One region of the Pseudalkalibacillus sp. JSM 102089 genome, then DNA from elsewhere that is predicted to be linked to it. Evidence: riboswitches for the same ligand, from Rfam matches in the RefSeq annotation. Region 1 holds a riboswitch; the other holds the start of a gene.
What was found. A riboswitch is a leader RNA that binds a small molecule or an ion and turns the genes downstream of it on or off. The one in region 1 is predicted to bind S-adenosylmethionine.
Positions count from the first base shown of each region.

Region 2: another riboswitch for S-adenosylmethionine. It lies ahead of ABVF21_RS11915 (YezD family protein); the one in region 1 lies ahead of metX (homoserine O-acetyltransferase MetX).

Region 1 covers NZ_JBEWYW010000009.1:53,558-61,709, reverse strand. The annotation lists gene ilvE (branched-chain-amino-acid transaminase) at 1-89, opposite strand, end outside; gene ABVF21_RS17385 (O-acetylhomoserine aminocarboxypropyltransferase/cysteine synthase family protein) at 956-2,254, opposite strand; gene metX (homoserine O-acetyltransferase MetX) at 2,256-3,344, opposite strand; SAM riboswitch class I at 3,495-3,605, opposite strand; gene ABVF21_RS17375 (TlpA disulfide reductase family protein) at 3,819-4,244, shown strand; gene ABVF21_RS17370 (anti-sigma factor domain-containing protein) at 4,320-5,576, opposite strand; gene sigI (RNA polymerase sigma-I factor) at 5,598-6,362, opposite strand; gene ABVF21_RS17360 (thioredoxin family protein) at 6,700-7,017, opposite strand; gene ABVF21_RS17355 (toprim domain-containing protein) at 7,087-7,419, opposite strand; gene ABVF21_RS17350 (TraR/DksA C4-type zinc finger protein) at 7,573-8,100, opposite strand.
Region 2 covers NZ_JBEWYW010000004.1:247,667-255,818, reverse strand. The annotation lists gene ABVF21_RS11945 (sirohydrochlorin chelatase) at 1-464, opposite strand, end outside; gene cobA (uroporphyrinogen-III C-methyltransferase) at 478-1,263, opposite strand; gene cysC (adenylyl-sulfate kinase) at 1,320-1,928, opposite strand; gene sat (sulfate adenylyltransferase) at 1,943-3,091, opposite strand; gene ABVF21_RS11925 (inorganic phosphate transporter) at 3,116-4,180, opposite strand; gene ABVF21_RS11920 (phosphoadenylyl-sulfate reductase) at 4,186-4,908, opposite strand; gene ABVF21_RS11915 (YezD family protein) at 5,020-5,163, opposite strand; SAM riboswitch class I at 5,260-5,365, opposite strand; gene ABVF21_RS11910 (NfeD family protein) at 5,481-6,137, opposite strand; gene ABVF21_RS11905 (DUF1002 domain-containing protein) at 6,207-7,082, opposite strand; gene ABVF21_RS11900 (hypothetical protein) at 7,265-7,600, shown strand; gene ispG (flavodoxin-dependent (E)-4-hydroxy-3-methylbut-2-enyl-diphosphate synthase) at 7,740-8,152, shown strand, end outside.

The DNA of each region.
Region 1 (8,152 bases):
CCATAGAGAAAACCATGATCGTATACAGATACTTTGGCATCTTCTTTCTTCACAAATTCTCCGTTAAGGTAGATCCACTGTTCACTCACCTTGTTCACTCCTTTCTGTTTGTTAAGTAGACGCAGTAAAGCGTTAGTGTTTAATGATAGGACCAACGTAATCCGGGGTCCTAATTGTGTGTTTGAGTTATTTGAATACTTTGTTTAATTGAGGATTATATTACGCCGGTTTGGACTTAAGGTCAACACCTAAAATATAAGTTTTTTGATAATTTTGATATATCAATCTATTTGGAAACGCTTACAACGTTGGTATGCGTGAGATTTAATCACACGAAAAATTTTTAATTATAAATTCAATAAAACGCTTACATTTTTTTGTTTTATGCCAAGGAAATTTAAAAGAAAGAGCTGGATCCATCTGTACCTTTTCTTGGGCAAGTCCTCTCCAGATCTATAAACCATTCCAAAAAAAATTGTAAACATATCTTATATACTTTACACCTGCCAACGCCATCCGCAGTGCTATCTTCTGTTAGAATTCCTATACTGAGCTACAACGCTTTCAAGTATATACCTGGATTTTTCTAATTATTTTAGCCGATTTGATAAAAACTGAATTAAACAACAAACCTATCTCAATGAGTAGCATCATAGCGAAGCTCTCGTTTTTATGAAAAAGCATAGAAGAAAATTACAACTCGATTTACTTATTGAAAAGAAAAAGATTAAACAAGGAACAACCAAACGGCTCAGTCCTCTTACGTAATTGACCATTGCATCACCAAAAGGGTAAGCATTCTTTCTGTATGTTTATTTACAGTTGTCATGTGTATATATGATGAGCTTTGAAGACTAGTCATCTTAGTCTCTCATTCAATATTTGACGTAATGAAGTCAGAAACTGCTAAACTAAAAAAAGCTCTCTTCAAATGGAAGAGAGCTTTAGTGCTGAATTATACGTTGGCTTCAACTTTTGCTTTGGCAATGGCCTGATCCAGGTCAGCGATTAAATCATCAATATGTTCAATTCCAACAGATAAACGAATGAGGTCATCACGCACGCCGGAAGCTGTTAGCTCTTCCGCACTTAGCTGCTGGTGGGTTGTGCTGGCAGGATGAATAATTAAACTTTTCGCGTCTCCTACGTTTGCTACATGAGACCAAAGTTCAACTGAATTAATGATTCCTGCTCCGGTTTCGCGTCCTCCCTTTATTCCGAATACGACGACAGCTCCAGCACCTTTAGGTAGATACTTTGGCACCAATTGATTCGATACATGATTCTCATCTTCAGGATAGCTCACCCACTCAACTGCCTGATGATTTTTTAAGTAAGAAACGATTTTCCGAGTATTTGCAACGTGCTCTTTCATGCGAACATGGAGTGTTTCTACACCTAGAGCAATTTGAAAAGCGTTAAATGGACTAAGCGCAGCACCTGTATCTCTTAGGAGCTGTACCCTTGCTTTCACGATATACGCCGCTTCGGGTAGTGCTTCTGCGAATACTATGCCATGGTACGTGTCATCGGGTTCTGTGAAGCCCGGAAACTTAGGTGAATTCCAATCAAATTTGCCACCATCGACAATAATTCCTCCCATTGTGGACCCGTTTCCGCCAAGCCATTTTGTGGCGGAATGAACGACGATATCTGCCCCATGCTCAATTGGTCTACAAAGATATGGAGTAGCAAATGTATTGTCTATAATAAGTGGGATTCCAGCTTCATGTGCAATATCTGCTACTTTTTCAATATCTAATACATGGAGACCCGGGTTACCAATCGTTTCTGCAAAAATAGCTTTCGTATTTGGAGTAATGGCTGATTTAAAAGATTCCAGATCTTCAGGATCAACAAAGTTGGTCTTTATTCCGTATTTCGGAAGTGTAGCAGAAAAGAGGTTATACGTTCCACCGTATAAAGTCGAAGCAGAAACAATTTCGTCCCCGCTATTGGCTACATTTAGAATGGCAGTTGTAATGGCAGCCATGCCACTTGCAAGAGCAAGAGCTCCAACACCACCTTCTAGTTGAGCAATACGTTCTTCAAGTGTACCCACTGTAGGGTTGCCTATGCGCGAATAGATAAACCCTTCTTCCTTTAAGGCAAATAAATCGGCTGCGTGATCAGTATTATTAAATCGATAAGCATTCGATTGATAAATCGGTAAAGCCCTTGCGCCTGTAGCTGGATCAGCTTGTAAACCTCCATGAATTCCAATTGTCTCCAAATTATATTTTTTCTCTGCCATTTCACTTCACTCCTTCGATATTTTTAGTTAATGTTACTTGTTCCTTTATAAGCGGTCCCCATTTATCAAACTCAACGAGAAAACCATCATGACCAAATTTTGTGTTGATTAGATAAAACGGAGAAGAATGAACTTGAGCAAACAATTTTTCTAAATCCTCTGGAGGATAGATTAAATCCCCTTTAAAACCTATAGCAAGAATGCTCGCTTTAATGTCCTTGATAATAGATGTAAGATTACCTCGGCCTTTACTAATATCATGTGTGTCCATTGCCCGTAATAAATACAAATAACTATTTGCATCAAATCGGCTTACAAGCTTATTTCCTTGATAGTGTAAATAAGATTCCACTTCGTACTGTGCTACTTTATGATTTTCTTCTGAAGTTTCGATCGCCGCTCGACCGAATTTTTTTTGAAACATTTCATCTGTTCGATAAGAGATCATACCGATCATTCTTGCAGTTGCAAGCCCCGATGTTGGCTGTTGATGAGGATCGTAGTATCCATCCTTCCAATCAGGATCGTTTGTAATAGCAAATCTAGAAATCGCGTTATAAGCTATTCCATACGTATTTAAGCTTGGGGTTACCGCAAGTGGAATCAGATGCTCCATTCCATCTGGGTAAAGGACACCCCATTCAAGAACCTGCATTCCTCCAAGTGATCCACCAATCACAGCATGAAGGTGATCGATACCTAACACTTCAAGTGCCTTTTTCTGTGAGTGGACCATATCTCTCACTGAAACAAACGGGAAGTCCGCTTTATACCGTTCTCTCGTGACTGGATTAATCGATAGCGGTCCTGTAGAACCGTTACATCCTCCAAGAACGTTAAACGTTATAACTTGAAATTCAGAAGTATCGATATAGCCATCCTTTCTAATTAATCCTTTCCACCAGCCAGGCTCAGAATCACCAATTGTATATTGATTTCCAGTTAATGCATGACAGACAAGAATAACCGGAGCGTCTTCTGGTCCAACGCGTTCATAAGCGAGTTCTACTTCATGTAGCGTCTCGCCAGACTCAAGTGTGAACGAGCCAATCAATACGTTCTGAGCTTCGTATCTCGTCTCTCTTTCCAAACCCCTATCACTCCTTTCGACCAATCCGTCTTTCTTCATTAAGGCTATAATAATGAGCCATAAATCTAGAACCAATGCTATAAGAAAACGTCGCCTCAATATAAAAAATCCTCTCTGAAAGACAGAGAGGATTGATTTATTCATCAGCTCCGCTTATCTTTCAGGATTTCTCCTGCAGGATTTGGCACCTTTTCAAACCAGAATTGGTTTGACGGTTGCCGGGCTTCATAGGGCCAGTCCCTCCGCCTCTCTAGATAAGTAAGAATATTTTGTTTTTGTTTAATTGAGTTTATTTTAGCAAGGTGGCGCATTAGTGTCAAACACTTTTTCGGAATTATCATTCTTTTCATTTTTTTAAAGAATGCCTATGTTAATCCAAATTATCGTGAAACAGAGCCTACAGTGTATTAAGTTTGATTAGAATCGAATTTTTGATAAAGTAGCCTTAGAATAATTTTGAAGAGGTGATTGATAGTGCAAGCGCCGTCCTTTGCGTTAGAAGAAGTACAAAGCGGAGAAATCATCAGCTTAACGGACTTCAGGGGGAAACCAGTTATGATTACATTCTGGGCTTCTTGGTGCCCCGATTGTATGAAAGATTTACCGATGAAAGAACAGTTCTACCAGCATGCAGATGCTGATACATTAGCATTCTTAACAATTAACGTGACAGGTCGTGAACGGTCAGAAGAAGCCGGTAAAGATTTCACGATCAAAAACAATCTTCCTTTCCTCGTTTTACAAGACAGTGGACGAGAAACTTACGACAAATTTGGTTGTACAGGTGTCCCAACAACTGTATTGCTTAATCAAGATCACCAAATCGTACATGTGTTCGATGACAAATCATCATTTCTTGATATCGCAAAGGCACTGCCCGACATCATGACATCAAAATAACCACACCATAAAAAAAGCCAGAGGAATCCCTCTGGCTTAAAATAATGAAAATAAAATAAATAATAGCATGTTGCGTTATTTGTCTTTTTTATCTTTCTTATCTTTCTTATCTTTCTTGTCCTTCTTGTCCTTCTTGTCTTTATCCTGCTTTTCGTCTTTCTTTTTGTCCTTTTTATCCTCTTTTTCTTGAGCTTTTTCTATTTTTTTATCCGATTTTTCCTGAGATTTCTCTATTTTCTCGTTTGCTTTTTCAGCCTTCTTTTTTTCTTTGTCTTGTTCTTTAGCTATTTTAGAATTAGCTTCGTCTTCGTTTTTCTCTATTTTATCTTTTTGCACTTTGTTGTTATCTTTAGATGCTTCAGTTTGATCTGACGGGCTAATTTCTGGTTCTGAAGTCGTGTCCTTTTGTTCTTTCTCCACATTTTCAACCTTATCAGAAGAGCTTTGCTCAGGCTCCTGAAGAACTAAATCACTATCTTCTTGATTCTGATTAGGTACCGTCTTATCGTTCAACTGGACGACAGAATCTTCTAGTTCCAAAGAGCGATCTTTCGACTTTGATTCCACTGCGGTCATGCTTTCGGTCTCTAATTCATCCATGTTTTTGACAGACAAATTCCGTACTTCCTCTATTGATAACGTAGCTCCCCGATCAACAGCAGCAAGATAAGTCATATATTTTCCTGGTGTTATCCCATTTTCTATAGCTTTTGCTCGAGTACTATAGTCAGTATCAAATATCGTTGTAATAGCAACTGCTTGATTGACTAATGCTTGATTCTGTTCTATTCCTTGAATCGTATTCTCAAGCTGATCCTTGATCGCCTGATAACGCTCTTTCTTCTCTACATTTGAGGCGACAATAAGCAGTTTTCTATCTTCTGTTAGATACCCCTCTTTGTCGAGTTTCGAGACTAGGAGCCCTCCAAATTCGCTTAGAGGCATGTTCGTTACCTCTTGATCTAAGTTTAACCCTTCACCGTCCGAATTCCACGCTTGATATTGAACAACTTCAAGGTCGGAGTTGACTCCAACCTCAATACTTGGATTGATATCAAAGCTTACATAGGCCGCAACTGCGTCATTTTGTCTAACAGGAATCACACCTGTCACGATTACAACTAATAACAAAATTGCTGCCATACCGGCCAGGGTGGGCATAGAGGGGGTAAAATAACCTTTTTTCTTGTTTAATGGTTTTGGTGTAAGTTTAATTTCAGAGCCGATTGTTAACGTATGATTTCGCTTCAAATTGATCGTAGTAAACTCCCCATCGGGTGTTAATACAACCGCTTTACGTCCACGAATGTCCATAATGACCCCATTTTTCATCCCCTGGCCCCCTTAATTCAACTACTGTATATAAGATTTCAGCGCATTAAATCCACCCAGATGAATTAACGCCACTGCTATTATATACTTTCGATTACGTTCAATCGTTTTTCGACTGCATGTAACGAGCGCTAGCAAATCTTTTATAGGGAGCTGCTTTTTTTCTAACAAATAACTTGAAAGAATGTCATCTTGAGCAATCAATTGCGCAATCATCTTTGCATTTTCTCTTGCATCAATATGTTTAGGACAGTTTTTGCTCAGAACTTTAAACGTAATGCTAAATTTCTTTAACAATTGTTCGTATTCCTCAATTTCATACATTCTTACTTCACGCTGTCTGTCCATTTCGTATACATCAAGTGCAGCTTTCTGTTCTGCAAAACTATCTTCTAGTCGGCCTTCCTCATCAAGTTCCTCAGGCTCAAGATAAATATACTTATTTTGTCTTGCTTCTTTACGGATATGGTCGATGACTCTTCTTCTAATCACCATATCAGCAAAGGTTAAAAATCTACTTCCTTGTCCTTTTCGAAACTGATCCATCGCTTCGTTAAAAGCTGAAAGTCCAATACTGAACTCATCCATCGAATGATTGATATAACGATTGCAAACTTTGGACGTGATTTTCTTAATAAACGGTTGGTAATCTTCTAATAGCTGGTTTCTTAATAACTGGTTTCCGTTTTGTATACTATCAATTTTATCTTCTAATGTAATACTATCTTTTTTATTTTCTTTATGATTTGCGAAATTTCCCATTGTGCTGATTGAAATGGTTGTCATGTTATACACCTCTCATCTTGCAGTCAATTTCTAATTGATTGCTTCTCGGGTTGGATTCTTAGATGTTTTTAGTTTGAGAATTCTAAATTAGTAATTAAAATAAAAATGCGTCACCATTCGTATCAAACATCGGAAAGGTGACTCTATTCAGTTATACCATTCAATCAGCATGAACGAAAATACAATTTTATGACAATGTTACTGTTTCTTTACTTCCTGTTATATTAATTTATCATTATTAATCTTGCTTAATTTTCAGCGAATTGCGTATTCATTCAAGCCCGTCTTGAAGCGATTTTCTAAATCCAGAAAATAACGATAAATTGGTCAAATTTCATCAAACGAATTTGTGTTCACTAAGAAATGCATCCACAGTTACGACTGATTCGAAGGCAAAAAGGGTGTTATTCCCGCCCTTCCCCCTAATAACTGTTAATGCAGGTACACTTTGTATTTTAAATGCTTCCGCTACCCAAGGAAAATAATTTAAATTACATGAGTAGATATGTGATTCAACCCCTTTAGAGCTCGAAACAATTTGTAACATTCGCTCTGCAATTTTGCACGTCTGACAAAAAGGCGTGTAAAAGAAAAAAACAGTGCCTTCCTTTTGTAAAAGTTCACTAACCATGGATTCATCGGTTATGTCTTGCATGTTTATACCCCATTCTATGTAAGAGCGAAAAGGAAGCTTCGTTAAGCTTCCTTTTCGCTCATTTCTTGATTATTGGACGGTCACTACTTTAAATTTCGCCGCCCTTAAAATCCTATTTAAATAATTTAGAGGTGTTTCTGCTACTTCACGATGAAGCATTGTAATGTAGAGATGTTCGGCATGTGGAATTTCTTGTGTAAGCTGCCGTCTTAATTTCTCTCCGGCATCATCAGCATCTACAAGAACATATACATCCTTCTCCTCAAGCTCTTCACTAAGTTCTTCTAGCCTGTCAAAACTAATCGTTCCATAAGTGCAGATAATCTCCACTTGCTCATCTAACACTCTCATTAACTGTTCCTTATCTGTCTTTCCTTCTACAATAATTACTTTATCAGTCATGGCACAACGCTCCATTTCAAGCTGTCGTATCAATTCATTTACTATAGCATATGGTAGTTGAAGCATTTCGTTTCAAGGCATATGATTTAATTTATTCATTTTGAAGTGTTAGATACAACAGCTACTCATTGAGCCAGATGAATGAAAGCTTTGTTAATCATTGCCTTGATCAGGATCGTCCTCTTCTAAATATGTTTCAGATGTTGAATTACCGTGTTCATTCTGGAGGTCATCCACTGTGCGAAGGCGATCATCGACTCTATTGCCTGACGTTTCAAATGTAGCCTCATCATCCGGTCTATTACTTTCTTTGGCCTCTTCCAATTGATCTTGTGCTTCTTTGGTGCGTATCGCATAAGGAATGGCTTCAAGACGTTCTTTATCAATTTCTTCACCAGTATCTACACAAATTCCGTAATTACCTTCTCGAATACGATCAAGTGCTGTATTTATTAAGCTTAATCGTTCTCTAGCTGCATCTTCCAGTGTAATATCTTTCTCGCGCTGATCCAATTCAGAAGCCATATCAGCGAAATGATTGTCGTACGATGTTAATTCTCCTGTTTCCTCAGATAGAGCAGCATTTTCATCTCGGTGACTTGCACCACCATCTAAAAGATCTTTCTTTTGATCTAATAATTGTTTTTTAAATTGCTGTAATTCTTGTTTCGACAAAGCCATAGTAATTCCCTCCATAGGTCATTTTCTTTTCCAGTACCTATTTTCCCTTAAC
Region 2 (8,152 bases), on a different contig from region 1:
TTTTCAAGGATTCGCCTTGCGATTCGATCTAAATCTCTTATTGTATCAGGATCACTACTTCCTCTCCCTACAAGTAGAGCACTTGCATCTTGTTGAATGGAAACTCCTGTCTCCCTTACTCTTTCTTCTATAATAGAGATCAACTTATCGTGAACTCCGAAAGGACATCCCATGTGAAAAGTTATGGATGGAAATTCTTTAGAAACGCGCTCTACTTCATTCGGAATGTCCTTCTTTACATGAGTTGCTGCAAGTAATAAGACGGGTACTACCACGATTTCTTTCGCACCTTGTTGTACACATGTTGATATACCTTGATAAATATCGGGCTTCGATAGCTCAAGAAAACATGTCTCTTGGATTGGATACCCAAGTTCTTTTTTACACTTCTCAACAAATTCTACCGCTTGATTTTTTCCTTCTTTCACGCGACTACCGTGACATATATATAGAACGGCTTTCACTATCCACCACCTCCTATAAGGCGCTAACGACCGACCTAGTGCTTTGTTCATCTCGTGACATTTTCTCAAACCAATTCAGTTTCGACCTTAAGTTTACCACTTCACCCACGATAATCATGCTTGGGTTTTGCACTCCTGCTTTCTTTACATCTTCTGTTATTGTCTCAAGGGTACCCGTTACCGTTTGTTGCGTTTGTGTTGTTCCCCAGTGAACAAGCGCAACAGGAGTTTCTTTATTCCTTCCATATTTTCGAAGCATCGAGCAAATATAAGGTAAATTTTTCACTCCCATATAAATGGCGAGTGTATCTATACCTTTCGCAAGACTCTCCCAGCGCAATTCTTCTTCTTCGCCTTCTTTACGGTGACCAGTTACAAATGCAAATGTTGAACTTAGTTCACGATGTGTTACTGGAATGCCTGCATACATAGGAGCAGCAATACCAGAAGTAATTCCTGGAACGATTTCAAAGGGGATTCCATGGTTTGAAAGGACTTCGGCTTCTTCACCACCTCGACCATAAACAAAAGGGTCTCCTCCTTTTAACCTTGTGACCACTTTCCCTTTAAGGGCATGCTTTACGAGAAAACGATTTATGGTTTCCTGTTTTAGTGTGTGGTAATCAGGTAACTTACCGCAGTAAATTAACTCGACCCCTTCTTTTGCGTAATCCAGAAGGTCTTTATTGATTAAGCGATCATAGAGGATCACATCAGCCTGCTCAATACACTTTACGCCTTTCACTGTAATTAAGTCGATGTCTCCTGGTCCTGCGCCAACTAGATAAACTTTCCCCATCTGATTTCCTCCTCCACGAGATGATTTTATTCTTTAAAATCACTTAAGCTCAAAAGTTATTGATTTATAATCAACCCTTGCTTTACTAAATAGGACATCACTTTATTAGCACATTCTTCTCTGGAGTGGTTGTCCGTATCAATGGTGATTTCGGGATTGATCGGTACTTCGTAAGGAGATGATACGCCTGTGAAGTGAGGAATCTCGCCACTACGAGCTTTTTTGTATAATCCTTTAGGATCTCGACTCTCACACTCATTTATTGGACATTTCACATATACCTCAATAAATTCACCTTGTTGCAGAAGTTCACGTACTACTTGTCTATCACTATGGAACGGGGAAATAAATGCAGTGATTGCGAATTGACCGCTATCAACTAGTAGTTTAGACACCTCCCCAATACGTCTAATATTTTCCTTGCGATCTTCTTCTCGAAAACCAAGATCCTTATTTAAACCCTGACGGATATTATCACCGTCTAGAACATAGCTTTGGACGTTTAATTCATGAAGCTTCCTTGAAACATCATTTGCCAGTGTTGATTTCCCGGAACCAGACAAACCTGTAAAGAAGAGTACTGCACTTTTATGCTGATTTCTCTGCTGCCTCATTTCTTTTGTTACCACTGTATCGTGCCAGGTTAAATTATTGTTCACTGTCATCTCAAATCTCCCCCTTATGCGTTCACTGTCTTCTCACTCATTCCTTTAATTAGTACCTCCACAACCTCAGGACGACTAAATGTTGCCGGAGGCTGCTCCCCATTTCGTAAAAGGGCACGTACTTTAGTACCTGATAAAATGACGTGATGCTCATTCCCATGCGGGCACGTTTTGGCCGAAGCCATGCTATCGCACTTCTCACAGTAGAAACTGTGTTCAAAGAAGAGTGGTGTAATTCCTAATTCCTCGCTTGTAAATTGACTAAAGATTCTCTGGGCATCATAAGTGCCATAGTAATCACCTACTCCGGCATGATCTCTCCCCACAATAAAATGTGTGCATCCAAAGTTTTTTCGAACAAGCGCATGAAAGATTGCCTCTCTTGGCCCTGCATACCGCATAGCAGCAGGGAAGACACCAAGATGCACACGATCTTCAGGGTAATAGTTCTTAAGTAGAACTTCATAGCTTTCCATTCGAATTTCTGCTGGTATATCATCTGATTTGGTTTCACCTACAAGAGGATTCAAGAACAAGCCATCCACTGTTTCAAGTGCGGTCTTTTGAATATACTCATGCGCTCGATGAACTGGATTTCTTGTTTGAAATCCTACAACTTTCTTCCAGCCCTGACGTTCAAAATAATCTCTTGTTTCAGATGGATCATAATGATAGCGGTCAAACTTGCCTTTTTCGGTTCTTTTAATAAGTGTAATTGGTCCACCAATGTAAACATCTGGTCTATCGTAAAATTTTTTCACTCCTGGATGTTCACTGTCCTCTGTTAAATACACGTGGCGCGCCTCCACTCCCTTATCAGGAGTATATTTGGATTCCACTTCTATTGTGCCGTACACAGTCCCATTATTAGTTAACTTCACTTTATCACCAATTACGATCTCAGCAGCTCGTTCGTGCGTAACTGGCAACGTAATAGGAATGCTCCATGGCAACCCGCTTTCTAATTTGAGGTGATGAACGACTGACGTATACTCATTTTCATTAAGAAAACCAGTTAACGGACTATACGCTCCAGTTCCGATTAATTCCAGATCACTTAACGCAGTAGTGTCTAGCTCAATTTCTTGAATAATCCCATCAATTTCAGTATTAGGTTTGTAACGGTTAATCAATGTTCCTCCATGCGCGTTAATTGTTGCCATCTTAATCCCTCCAAATTGAATTTATTATAAGCTTCCTTCGTCTTGTAATGTCCCCTTTTGAGAGCGAATCGATCGAATTAAACTTCCTGACCCAAGCGTCGCTAGAATAACGCTGCCAATTGCAATTAATGTATATAAATCACTTTCTAAAAAAAGTTTGATCATACTATAAGAAATAACTAAAGAAAAAACCGGTGAAACTGCCCAAACTTTAATCATTCGCGTAATGACATCTTTCTGCCAAAGCTGAAATCCATCTTTAGCCGTTCCAATACCAATGATCGATGAGGTGGTAATCTGGGTAAGCGGCACCGGAATCCCAAATAAGGAAGCTCCAATCACAAGTCCAGCGCTCGTACCTGATATAGCACAACCTTCACCAAGTGAAAACTTTGTGATGCGATAACCATTCGTTTCAATAACACGTTTACCAAATACTAAAGCACCTAAAGCAACAAAAGCTCCCCCAAGAAATGCCCCGTGAGAAAGGGATAAAACACCCGCTCCAACTAGCGGTCCAATCGCATTTGCGACGTTATTCATTCCTGCTGAAAAAGCTTCTAGAAAACCGGCTACAATTAAAAAAATGGTGAGTGGCTTTTGCCAATTTGAAGTAAGTTTGATTCTTTGTTTTAAAAGACCTAAAAATTTCCCCACACTGAGAGCTGTAGCAAAAGCAATAACTGGTATAACGATCCACAACAACATAATGAACATCACATTCTGAAAGTACAAAGCACGGTAAGCAATACCAACTCCTACCACTGCGCCCACAGTAACTTCACTTGTTGATAATGGAATCCCCATCATATTTGCTAGAAAGAGCGCTGTTGTAGCTGAAATGAAAATAATCAAGATAACCTTTAGACTGAGTACGGAAGAAGGTATAATGCCACTCCCCATTGTTTTAATAACATTACCTCCACCTAATGTGGCACCACCAACAATCCCAATCGCACAAACACTCAGTGCTACACTTCTTCTTTTAATCGCTCCAGCCCCGTAAGCCACTCCCATCGATGCCGCAGCTCCACTAGCGCCAATATTCATAGCAAAAAAGAGAGCCACCGTAATAACTAAGGTTGTCATGACCGTCACCGATTTGGTGCTGAATCAAGATGCAAGCCGCATTCCGTTTTTTCCTGATTTGCCCATCTCCCAGCTCTAGAATCACTACCTTCCAATACGCTTTCAGTGCATACCGCACATCCTATACTTGGGTAGCCTTTATTATGCAGGGGATTGTATGGTAAATCCTTTTCGTACACGTACCTCCAAACATCTTTCCATGTCCAATGAATAAGTGGACAAACCTTAATCGCCTGAAACTTATCATCTCTATTGAAATAATTTGTCTTTTGTCTGAGTGGCGACTGCTCTCTCCTTAACCCTGAGATCCAGGCACTTACATGATCTAATTCTTCATGCAATGGTATGATCTTTCTCAAATTGCAGCACTGTCCCGGGTCTCGCTCCCATAGAGCATCTCCTTTACTTAATGCCTGTTCCTCGACCGACTCCTTTGGTTGCTTTAACTTAATATTTAGAGATGGATATTTGGCTTTTACTTTATTAATTAGCTCATAAGTCTCATCAAAATGGAGACCTGTATCCAGAAAAACAATTTTCGCGTTCTGGTTTATTCGGGAAATCAAATCAATTAGAACGACACCCTCAACACCGAAACTACAAGCATATACAATATCATCTTGGTAAATTTGATACGCCCGCTTCAGAACTTCAAGAGCCCCTTTCGTTTCTGATTCAACGTTGAATTCAGGTTCCTTTCCCGACCAATTATCATAGAACCAATTCATTTCTAACCCTCCCAATTCCGATCAAGGAAATATATTTTAAAGTTTAAAAAAAGAGGCGATTCTAACCTTTAGGGTTAGAATCGCCTCTAGTTTCTCTAGTCAGCGCCAATATTAAAGTCGTTCTTTTTCTTTTCTTTCAAGTTGAACAACTTTCCCATCTTGAACAACAAGCGTAATTGATCCAAATTTCAACGAACTTAGCATTCGTTCTATGCGTACAGCAACGTCTGAAAAATTCTGGTCTTTCGTTCCCATCATGCAACCTCCCTTTGTCGTAATAATCATGAGGAGAAGCTTATAAATGAAAAAAGCCTTCCCAAATTGGAAAGACAGATCAGGTTACCTTAATTCACCTTATCTTCCAAAATGGACTCCATTTTGCTGGAAGTAGCACCTTGCCAATCAGGCAGGTTGCTGGACGTCAACGGGCCAGTCCCTCGGTCTCTCTTGATAAGTTATTTTCTAAATCTTAACTATTATCTAACAACATGTCAACCCTAGTTTAGAGATCGGGATAAAGGGATTAGAAAAGAATATGAAAAAATCCCCGAATCTATGACTCGGGGACCATTTTAAATTGGATGGCGTTTACTTTCTTCTTTTTTCTCTTCTATTAATATACGCGTACCATCTACAGACGTAATAACTACTGCCGTATCCTTATCGATCCAACTTCCAACAGAAATGGCGCTATACTTTTTCTCATTGACTTGTATTGTTCCACTTGGTCGAAATGGAGTAATTGTCATAGCCGATTCTCCAACTAAACTCTTATACTCAGAGTTCATGGAATTATACCCCATTTCACTGCTTAACCGATCCTTTAACGTCATTTTCGTCCACATAGAGCGTGCGGGGAAAACACGCAAAAACAGGAATGAAGCAGCTGTACCAATTAAAAAACCACTTGAAACGAGAAGTCCATAAAGGAAAGTTGGAGAAGGAATGGCCACGGCTGTAACCATCATAATTAATCCAATCAAACCAAATGTACCATCGTTGAGTAATTTCCCATCAAGAATAACTAAGCCTAAACCAACAGCAAACACAAGTCCCATCCAGAGAATTGATGATAAAGAAGTAAGATGGAAACTAAAATAAAATGTGAGCAATAGTATTCCGATCAATCCAAAAATACCTTTTACACGAACAAGTAACTCAGCAAACAAGAATAGCACGCTAAGTAAGACGATAAGAAAGCCAACTGCTGGCAAAGATAGAATTTCCATCCTCGCTCCCTCCTTTTCCTTCTTCTCTTATACGTTCAAAAGGGAAGAAAGTTTCAGTCACTTGTCACTTTACGATTGAAATACCCCTTTTATTCCATCAATAATCGCAATAAAGAAATCAATGATTTTTTGAATAAATGACTGTGTCTCGTCTTTATTTAAAAAATCGTCTAGATTTTCTCTCGCGTTCTGCAACTGACTTTTCATTTGATCCCAATCAATATCAAGATTTTTCATTCGATTAAACAGTTCAACAAGACCATCCAACTCATCTTGAGTCAATTCAATGCCTGAATCGTTAGCAATTTGCTTGATAACTGTTCTTAAGTCATCTTCCGTCTCGGGTGGGTTTGTAGCAATTTCATCCTTAATCTTAGTCATTAGCTCCGTTGCTTTATCTGCGCCAATACTATCGCTCAATTTTGCAGTAGTGACGAGCTCTTCATTTGCTACTTGTTTTTGCTCCTCAGGTATCACTTCATCTGTGCTTAATTCATAAGCTTTGATTAAACCAGTTAATGCGGCCGTACCTGAAACCTCCATTGGTGCTGTCACATAAACATCAGCATCTTTTACTCCAGCTGTTATTAAAGCATTTGCGTACATTTCATCTGTTACCCAATTAATATTTTTTGTGTCAACGCTTAAACCAGCATCTTTTTCACCAATGGTTATGGAAGAAGAAGATAAGGCGCGGGTACCGATTAGCGCTTTACTTATATAATTCCCAAGATATTTATGCTCTTCTTCATTTGATACCGTTACCGTCATTGCATTTTCCGGAGCTTCCATTTCATCAACTAGCTTCTGTTTTTGCTCTTCAGATAGATCTTCACCAAGTGTAACGATAACATCTCCGACGCTCGCATCCGCTTGTACCACCATAGGAATAATAGACATCATTAACACCATCGACAATAAAAACGGCAATCCTTTTTTAAGCATGTTTTTGGTCTCCTTTTAACGTGAGGCTCTAATGAAGAGTAACTCAGTTAATCTCCCCATCTCTTAGTATTCTACTCGACACTCGATCGAAAGAAAAGATAATTCACTAGGAAATCTGTCATATCATGGAAGGACAAGCATATCGTAGTACAAAGGAAATCATTCTGAAGGAGTTGCGAGAGATGCGAAAACTATTGTTAAGTTCCCTATTTCTGCTTGTCCTTCATACAACTTATTATGATTTAACAACAGGAACCCTTACAAATAACAGAGCTATTTCAGAAGTATCAGAAGCAGTCGAAGTAGTGTCACCTGAAAAAAACTCTCCCTATGTGGTTTATAAAATAAATGCTGGCGATACTGTTCTTTCTTTAGTAGAAAAAGCGAACGGCTCAATACCGGTTCCGATTGAAACGGTCGTTCACGATTTTGAAACATTAAATAAAATTCATCCAACTCTTATACAAATTGGGAAAGAATATAGGATACCTACTTATGACCAAACATCTGCTCAATGATTATTTCTTGTCAATAGCTCTCTAAAGTTGCTACAATGGGATAGTATTACAGATGAGTCTTATTCCCTACAAGGGAGTATATAAAAGCGATCTAAATCATGAGGTAAGCAATCCTACATGTAAAAGGAGCGATTTTCGCATGAATGAAATTACCCACCGTAGTCAAACTAGACCTGTTAAAGTAGGTCCTTTAACAATAGGCGGTAACGATGAAGTTATTATTCAAAGTATGACAACAACCAAAACTCACGATGTGGAAGCAACAGTTGCTGAAATCAATCGTCTTGAAGAAGCTGGTTGTCAGATTGTACGAGTAGCTTGTCCAGATGACAGGGCAGCAGATGCAATCCCTGAAATCAAAAAGAGGATTAATATCCCTCTTGTCGTTGATATTCACTTTAACTATAAGCTAGCACTAAAAGCTATTGAAGGTGGAGCAGACAAGATACGTATTAACCCTGGTAATATTGGACGTCGCGAAAAAGTGGAAGCTGTCGTAAAAGCAGCCAAAGCAAAAGGCATTCCGATTCGCATTGGCGTTAATGCTGGTTC